2 regions of the Rhodococcus sp. 27YEA15 genome follow, and region 2 is predicted to be linked to the other one. Evidence: riboswitches for the same ligand, from Rfam matches in the RefSeq annotation. Region 2 holds a riboswitch; the other holds the start of a gene.
The links. Region 2 has a riboswitch for S-adenosylmethionine ahead of ABH922_RS22495 (ABC transporter substrate-binding protein). Riboswitches for the same ligand answer to the same signal wherever they lie in the genome.

Region 1: linked by a shared signal. The riboswitch ahead of ABH922_RS00105 (aminotransferase class V-fold PLP-dependent enzyme) and the one ahead of ABH922_RS22495 (ABC transporter substrate-binding protein) in region 2 are both predicted to bind S-adenosylmethionine.

The regions. Positions count from the first base shown of each region.
Region 1 covers NZ_JBMHHW010000001.1:27,292-31,708, reverse strand. The annotation lists gene ABH922_RS00115 (hypothetical protein) at 52-666, opposite strand; gene ABH922_RS00110 (putative leader peptide) at 717-863, opposite strand; gene ABH922_RS00105 (aminotransferase class V-fold PLP-dependent enzyme) at 912-2,237, opposite strand; SAM riboswitch class IV at 2,289-2,403, opposite strand; gene ABH922_RS00100 (PucR family transcriptional regulator) at 2,464-3,999, opposite strand; gene ABH922_RS00095 (DUF917 domain-containing protein) at 3,996-4,417, opposite strand, start outside.
Region 2 covers NZ_JBMHHW010000001.1:4,791,270-4,795,686, reverse strand. The annotation lists gene ABH922_RS22505 (LLM class flavin-dependent oxidoreductase) at 1-1,024, shown strand, start outside; gene ABH922_RS22500 (GNAT family N-acetyltransferase) at 1,141-1,725, shown strand; SAM riboswitch class IV at 1,831-1,945, shown strand; gene ABH922_RS22495 (ABC transporter substrate-binding protein) at 2,132-3,790, shown strand; gene ABH922_RS22490 (ABC transporter permease) at 3,836-4,417, shown strand, end outside.

The DNA of each region.
Region 1 (4,417 bases), 4.8 Mb from region 2:
TGGGGGACCACCGACAAATTCGGCGATCCCCCAGTTGGGAAAAAAGATCGATCAGGAAGCGAGAGTGCGCTGACGAGGCGGCAGACCGAAACGTCCGAGCACATCGTCGACTGCTGTGGAGGCCGTGACCAGCCCACGATCCTGCAGCCACAGAATCGTTCCGTCCACCAGATACTCGAGCGTGCGCGGTAGGGCCAGCGGCAGCAACGTGACGCCGTCCGCGACGTCAGCAGCTCTGATATCGGCGATCAGGCTACCGAGCCCGCTCGGGGTGCCGACGTAGTGCAGCGAGGACGGGATACGGCGCTCGGTGAGTGCACTGTCGAGTTGCGCCAATTCCTTGCGCGCGGCACGCGCTTCCGGGGCAATCAGGATCTCGAGATCGACGAGCACGACGACACTGTCTGGGTCGCGACCCTCCTCGGCGATCGCGGTCCGGACGCGTGCGCGTTCGAGTTGGGCTTCACGCAGGTCGGAAGCGCGAATCCTTACCACATTGGTAGGAAATGCGGCCAAATCGAGGACACGTTCGTTCTCGGTGAGGTCAACCCAGTAGTCGCCACCGATCACAGGCGAGTTTCCCGGGGCAGACGCCGCTGCCGGGTGATGGCCTGCGCCGGTGAGCTCGACCGCTACGTGCAGGGCAGGTGAAGTACGTGAAGACATCTGTAGACCTCCGAAAATCAGAAAAAATCGTGATGAGCGCGAGACGATCGTCAGCTCGAACACATTCCTGACGACGTACGGCAGAGGTCGACATGGCGACGGCCCCAATGGGCAGCCCAGCTGCTCACGGAAATATCGGAAACATCCCAGCGGCTCACGGAAGCACGCGATGCGCCCATGAGTTCTGCTGTTGCCATGTTCACCATGGTAGTGGTCCGTTCGGGTTTTCGGTGACCGAGCTCAGCTCAGACGCACTCGGCGGCACCGGCTTTCTCGTCTGACCCGACGAGAAAGCTGCGGGTCTCGGGCACCGGATTCCAGGAACCCGCCGTTTTCTCGTAGTTCCAATCACGCTGATCGGAAACCAGGATTTTCACGGCGTCGATCAATCGCTGTACGTCGTCCGAGCTGCTCCCCAGCCCGAGGCTCGCACGCACGGCACCTCCGGACAGGCCCAGGCGTGCCAGTGCCGGATGTGCGCAGAAACGTCCATCCCGGACACCGATGCCGTGTTCGGCGGACAGAAACGCCGCGATCTCACCGGGCTCGTAGCCGGCGACGGTGAAGGTGACGATTCCGACCGCGTCGGGAGCGTCGGCCCACAACCGAACCACGTCGACGCCGACAATGGCGGACAATCCGTCGGTCAGCTGCTCCGTCAGGGCCTTCTCGTGCTCGGCGATCGCATCGAAGTCCAAGGCCTGCAAGGTTTCACAGGCGGCGGCAATGGCTGCAGCACCGAGCACGTTGGGTGAGCCTGCCTCGTGGCGAGCGGGCGCACATGCCCACTCGGTGGACGTGGTCGTGACCTCACGCACCGCGCCGCCGCCGGCGAGGTACGGCTGAGCCTGGTCGAGCCAGTCACGGCGACCGGCGAGCACTCCGGAACCGAACGGCGCGTAGAGCTTGTGACCGGAGAACGCGATGTAATCGACGCCGCATTCCTGCAAGTCGATACGACGGTGGGGTGCCAGTTGAGCGGCGTCCACCAGGATGCGGGTGCCGAGTCGGTGTGCGATCTCGGTCAGGCGAGCAATCGGCAAGATCTCACCGGTGACATTGGATGCCCCGGTGACGGCGAGCAGCGCAGCGGGCTTGGTGCACAGTTCGGCCACCAGGCGCTCGATAGTCTCCTCGACGGTGTCTGCGGCAGTGACGACGCGAGCATCGTTCCACGGCAACAGGTTTGCATGATGCTCGACGTCGAGCACAACGGTGCTTCCCGGTACGCACTGGGCGAGCAGGTTCAGCGAATCAGTGGTGTTGCGGGTGAAGACGACCACCTGGTCCTCGGAACAGTTGAGAAAACGCGACACCGATTCGCGAGCGTTCTCGTAGGTCAGGGTGGAGATCCGCGATGCGTAGCCCGCGCCGCGGTGAACACTGGCGTACGTCGGCAGCAGTTCCGCAATGCGGTCTGTGACCTGCGACAATGCCGGAGCGCTCGCCGCATAGTCGAAGTTGGCGTACGGCAGCTCGCCACCCTGGACGAGGGGAACCAGAAGGTCGGAGCCGGAAACCTGGGCGATCGGCGCGGTGCGGCAGGCGTCGGCACTCAAAACAGCAGTCATCGAAGACAATCCTCACGTTCAAGGACTCTTTTCGGGTGAAGTTCCCGGACGAGTCCGCGCTTGCCACATTCGTTTTCGAATGCAGCCGGGTCGTCACCCGGAGCACCCCACCGCGGAGGAGGGTTGCCGACCAGCAAGCCGGGGCTGAACACTGGTACTCGTGACCTGCAAACGAGGATGGCAGTTACGTCCCCCGGTTGTCAAGACGAAATCTGAATGGCGCGCGTCACTCCCGGACTGTTCGGCACGCGAGGTGCAATGCGAGCCGCGTCTCCGGATCGCCGAGATCGACTGACAGAAGCCGCTGAATGCGCTCGATCCGGCTGGAAACAGTGTTGCGGTGCAATCCCATTCGAGTAGCGGTGTGTGCCAGCGACGATTCCTCGTCGAGGTAGGTAGACAACGTGTCGAGCAGCTCGCCCCCGGCGGCCCGCAGTGGCGCGAGCAGTGCCGCAGCCGCGGGTTGGAACGTGTCGGTTCGTGTCCAAGCCAGCAACAACTGAGCCAACCCGAGTCGGTCGACGTGCAGAAATCGTCCGGTTTGAGAACGTGAACCCGCCAGGCGGGCGGCGTCGCCCGCCTCCGACAGCGAGATACCGATTCCCGCAGGTCCCTCATGTGCCCGTCCGACGCCGAACCACGTGTCCATCGTGGGATCCAGGCGATCCTGAGCTGCGCGGATGCTCTCGGCAAGCCGAGTGATCGACTCCGGGCGCGGCTCGCCCGGCAGCGTGGTCCACGAGGCCCACCCGTCGGCCTGTTCCACGACGTTGGCGGTGATGCCCTCCGCTGCCAACGCCTCCGCGACCTCGCTGCGTCTGGCAACCAGGTCTACGTCTGCGACGGTCAGGACCTTGATGCCGATATGCCAACCGTCCAGTGCCCAGCCGGCGTCGAGCGCACGCCTGAGTAAACCGGGCGTGGCGTCGCCGGTGGTGTCGACGAGCTCACTCAACAGCGCGCTTCGCCGGCGCGCCTCCCGTTCGTCGATCATGCGCGCCACTGCCAGCCTGTGCCCCACCGCCAACGATGCGACGTCGAGAACCACCGCCAGAGAAGCTTCTTCGACACTCTGGCGTACCGGAAGCACCACAGCGAGCCACGGTTCGCGTACACCTCCGGACATCACCGGGCAGGCGATCAGCACTCCACCCGAATCGAGTTCCAGAGTGGTGGGCGCGCTCCGGTCTGACAACGAACCCGCGACCAGACGATCGTTCTCGGTGAACACGTCCGCACCGATCAGTGGGCGACCCGCCGCATCCAGGACAAGGAATGGTCGTTGAAAAGTGTTCAGCAGCACGGACAGTAGGTTCTCGACGGTGAGACCGGCGCGCTGCCCGGCGTGCGTGGCTCGGAGAACGGCATCGGCCATCACCGACCGCGAATTCGACAGCAGATCACGGAGCTCGACGCCGAACCTCCACGGATCCGTGACCGCAAGAACCACCACCCCGAGTCGATCGGCCAACAACGTGAGGTTGGAGTCGTCGACGGCCGGCTCGGCCACCGCTACAACTTGACATCCGGTCGCCACCGCTCGCCGGAGCAACGCATCGAAGGTCCACTCCCCCGTGTCGATCCGATCGAGGATCACCAGAACCGAACCAGAGCCGACTGCGGCCGAGATCGCTGCAGCAGACTTCGTGGCCTCGGCCGTGAGCGCCCCTACGACGGTGACAACAGGATCACCACTGCCCGCCAGGCGGTAAACACTGCCGAACCGCGGATTATTCAGCAAGGCTGAAACACTCGCACTCATCGCACCTCCGTGAGAACAGCATCGTGATCGATTCCGAAGGCTCTCGGGCCCACCACGTCGAGCCTGACCTGATCCTGGGACCACCAGGCCGGTCCGGGTAGAACGAGGACCGCGACGTCCTGTCCCGGATGGACGGACTCACAGGCAACGAAGTCGCCCGTCCGGACGTCCACGAGCACGACGATGTCCGGGCACGTCGCTGTCATCTCGCCGTCCGAGGACACACAGAGGTACTCGCTCTCGAATTCGACCCGAAGGACCGCCGCGCTGTCTTCGACGATGACGTTGCCGCGACGGGTGTCTGCACTCGTCTTACGTACTGCTCGCACGCGGCCGCTCCCCAGCACCCGCGCGTCGATCAAGGCAGCAGTGCCCCGCCGGCCCCGCGACATCGCAAGCTGCTCACCCAATCGGTGTG
Region 2 (4,417 bases):
TCTGAATCCGGGCGTTCTGGGTTCGTCGCCACCGATCGAGATCGCGCTGGTCGCCGGAGCGACGGAGACGATTCGTTTGGGCTCGGCAGGTGTTCAATTCGGGCACCGAACTCCGTTGGGAACGGTCGAAGAGTTCGGGCTCATCGACGCCCTGTATCCGGGCCGTCTGGACTTGGGGATCGGACGATCGATCTCACGAGCGGCACCCAACTCGGCCGGTGCCGGTGAGTCGTCGACCGCCGCGCAGACGTATCTCGCTTCGCGTGGCGGGGGCACACACGACGAGGACACCTTCACAGCCAACGGATTGCTGATTCCGCGCCAGTACGACCTGGCGAAGTCGTTTTCGAAGAAGTCCCTGGCTCACCTCTTCGAGCTGCTCCAGCAGCCCGGGGCGTATGCGCCGGAGTACGGGGAGCAGATCGAGCAGGTATTGGCTTTGCTTGCCGGTACGTACGTATCGTCGGAAGGGTTGCCCGTGCATGCCTCTCCCGGTGAGAACGCCGATATCCAGGTGTGGATACTGGGTGCGTCTGGTGGGCGCAGTGCCACGGTTGCCGGGGAGAACGGATTGCGTTTCATCGCCAGCTACCACCACAGTCCCAGCACGGTGATCGATGCCGTCCAAGCGTACCGGGCGGCATTCGTGCCGTCCGCCGACGTACCTGAGCCGTACGTTGCAGTGTCCGTGGATGCGGTGATCGCCGAAACCGATGAGGAGGCAAGTGAACTCGCTTCCGGATACGGTGCGTGGGTGCGGAGCATTCGGCGTGGTGAGGGCGCGATAGCGTATCCGACACCGGCCGAGGCCGCGGCCTTCGAATGGAACGACGACGATCGCGCATTGGTTCGAGACCGTCTCGCCACACAGTTCGTCGGTTCGCCCACTGCGGTCGCCGACCAACTCGAACAGCTGCGCGAGGCCACCGGTGCCGTGGAGATCTCCATCACCACCATCACTCACGATCACGCTGCCAGGGTGCGGTCGTACGAACTGATCGCACAGGAGTGGGCACGTCGATGAACGCACCGACATCATCTCGGACGGATGTCCTCGACAATCCGGCGTGGGCGAGCCTTACCGGGTTTCACGCACACTTGAGCGAGGGGACGAGCCGAGTCCGCCGGTTCAGGCCCGAGGTGTCGCGGATACTAGCGGTCGACGACCTGCGCGATCCCAACACCTGGACCGACCTTGCGGCCCTTGTCGGTCCTGGCCAAGAGGTTTCGATCACCGCTGATCTCGCCGAGCTACCCGAAGGGTGGTCGGTGGTCAGGTCGATCGAAGGTGTCCAGCTGATCGCCACCGACAAATTACGCGCCGAACCGTTCGACGAAGCCGTTCAGCTTGGTGGTGCCGACGCCGACGACATGTTGGCGCTGGTGGCACGAACGCAGCCCGGACCGTTTTCTGCCGAAACATACCGACTCGGAACGTATCTGGGCGTACGCCGCGACGGCGATCTGATTGCGATGGCCGGTGAGCGGATGCATCCGCCAGGATGGACCGAGATCAGCGCCGTGTGCACGGACTCCCAGTTCCGCGGTCAGGGACTCGCCGGACGATTGGTGCGCGCCGTTGCAGACGGAATTTATCGACGCGGTGACGTACCGTTCCTGCATACCGGAGCAGGCAACACCACTGCGATCAGTCTCTATCTCGGCCTGGGCTTCGAACTTCGTAAACATGTACATTTCAACATCGTTCGTACACCGAGTAGCTAGACCGGTGAACATCTGGCCCCCGTTGCCGCGGCGACGGGGGCCAGTTTCGATCAGTGCGAATGTATTGATTGAAACGTAAAGCTACGGCCATCTACACTTCAACTCGGTCAAGAGTTCCGACGATCGGCTCAGCGGTCGGAACAGCAACCCTCTGGTAATGGCGGGGTGCTCCTGAGCGCGACCTGGCGGCCGCCATGACGGGCGGCTGTAAGCATGCCATTTCGAAACGAGGATCTTGTGCATCACCTGATATCGCTCTGTACTTGGAATTGTTGACCTTTCGATTTCCGGCGGCGTTGTCAGGCGATGCCGTTCCCCTTCGTTTCGATGCTCGCGGCGCTGTGCGTAGCTTCGGCCGTGCTGACTGCGTTCTCGTTATTTCACCAACATTGGAGAATCACTCACGATGTCCACAAGACATGGATTCCTTTCGCGTACAACCGGCACCGTCGTTGCCGCAGGTCTGGCGCTCACTCTTCTTCTGACTGCATGTGGTGGTTCGTCGTCGGCGGCTTCGGACGACGATTCCGGCACCCCGGTGTCAGGTGGATCATTGACCTGGGGTGTCGAGACCGACCCGACCACGCTCAATCCGCAGTTGAACGGCCAGGACAAGACGAAGTTGCTGCTGCGCAATGCCTACGATTCGCTCCTGTACCGCACGACGGACGGGGAATTCGTACCGTGGCTGGCCAAGTCGTACGAAGTTTCCCCCGATCAGCTTCGGTACACCTACACATTGCGGGACGGAGTCGAGTTCCACGACGGACAGAAGCTTGATGCTGCTGCGGTGGTGAAGAACTTCACCGAGCTCAGAGACCCGGCCTACAACAGTTCGTCGCAGGGGCCGCCGTCACATATCGCCGATGTCCAAGCCACGTCGGCGGATACGGTCCAGATCGTTTTGAATGCGCCGTGGGCACCGTTCCTGGACTGGTCCGCGGCTGTCGAACTCATTTCTCCGGCATCCTATTCCAGCCCAGACGTCAAGGCAGGTGGGCCGACGGTCGCCGGTACCGGCCCGTTCGTCCTGGACCGCTACTCCAAGGGACAGGATCTGCACTTCACCAAGTTCGACAAGTACAACTGGGCGCCGGAAAACGCCGAACACCAGGGCCCGGCCTATCTGGACGAGGTGACCTACCGGTTCCTACCCGAATCCTCGGTGAGGGTAGGAGCATTGAGTTCCGGTCAGGTCGACGTCATCGAAGGCGTACCAGGCTTCGAAGCATCGCAGTTCGAGAACAGCAGCGATTTCAGCTACAAGACGGCTCTCAACACGGGAACACCGTATTCGTTGTACTTCAATACAATCACCGGGCCGACTACGGATGAGCGGGTGCGTAAAGCCTTCCGCGAGGCGGTTGATCTGGACGGCGTACTCGCGTCCGTCTACCAGGGCAAGCGGACTCGGGCGTGGACTGCGGTGTCGCCTCAGGATCCTCACTACTACGATTCCTCTCTCGAGGGCACCTACGGTAACGACGTCGACAAGGCCAATCAGCTTCTGGACGAAGCTGGTTGGACGGAAAGGGATTCCGAGGGATTTCGCACCAAGGACGGACAGCGTCTGACTATCACCAACTATCAGTCCCAGCCGTACGTGCGTGATCAGCGCGACGTGTTGCTCCAGGCGATTCAGGCGCAGGTCAAGCAAAATGCCGGCATCGACTTCGCAACGCAGCTCGTCGATCCGGGTACTTCCCTGACGCATCGCAACGCCAAGGACTACGGGATCTACGACAACTCGAACACCGCTCCGGACGGGGTGGACATCGAATATCATTGGCTGCCGGTGGACAAGGGCGGTTCGATCAACCTTTCGCTCGTGAGTGATCCCGAACTGACCCAGTGGCTTTCTGCTGCATCCGCCACCACGGACACAGCGATTCGTGCCGAAAACTACGCGGCGTTGCAGAAATTCGTCTCCGACAAGGCGTACTTCCTTCCGCTGTACGAACCGGAGGATCAGATCGCCGCAGCATCGTACGTGCACGGTACGAGTTTCCGGCCCTTCCGTCAGATGCCGGAGAGTGCCTACAACGTATGGATCGACAAGCCCTGACTCCGTAGTTCACCGCGGATTTCAGTAGCAAGAGAGGTGTAGACCATGACGGCAGTGGAGGCGGACGCCCGGCCCGATACGAGGGCCGGATCCGAGGGGGGCGAGAAGGGTTCGTATCCATGGCCGTCCATCGCGCGTGCAGTCGTGCAGAGATTGATCGCCGGCGTGTTCGTTCTCTGGGCCGCAGCCACATTGGCGTTCCTCAGCCTGCATCTGGCACCAGGAGACACCGTGGACCTGTTGATCGGCGAGCAGGTACGTACCCCGGAGATCGTTGCGGCCGTCACGGCCGAATGGGGGCTCGATCGTCCGGTGTTCGTCCAGTACATCGAGTACTTGGCAGGGTTGGCCGTCGGTGACTTCGGCAAGTCGTATGTGCTGCACCGCGATGTCAGTGACGTTCTTCTGTCACAGTTGCTGCCGACGGTGAAATTGACGGTAGCCGCATTGTTGGTCAGTGTGGTGGTCGCGGTGTCCTCCGCGGTCTTGACGGCGGGCCGGCGTTGGCCGCGCCGGATCGCCAGTGGTGTCGAGTTGGTACTGGTGTCCGCACCGTCGTTCTGGATCGGAATCGTGTTTCTCGCGATCTTCAGTTTTCAGCTGAAGATATTCCCGGTGGCGGGCGAC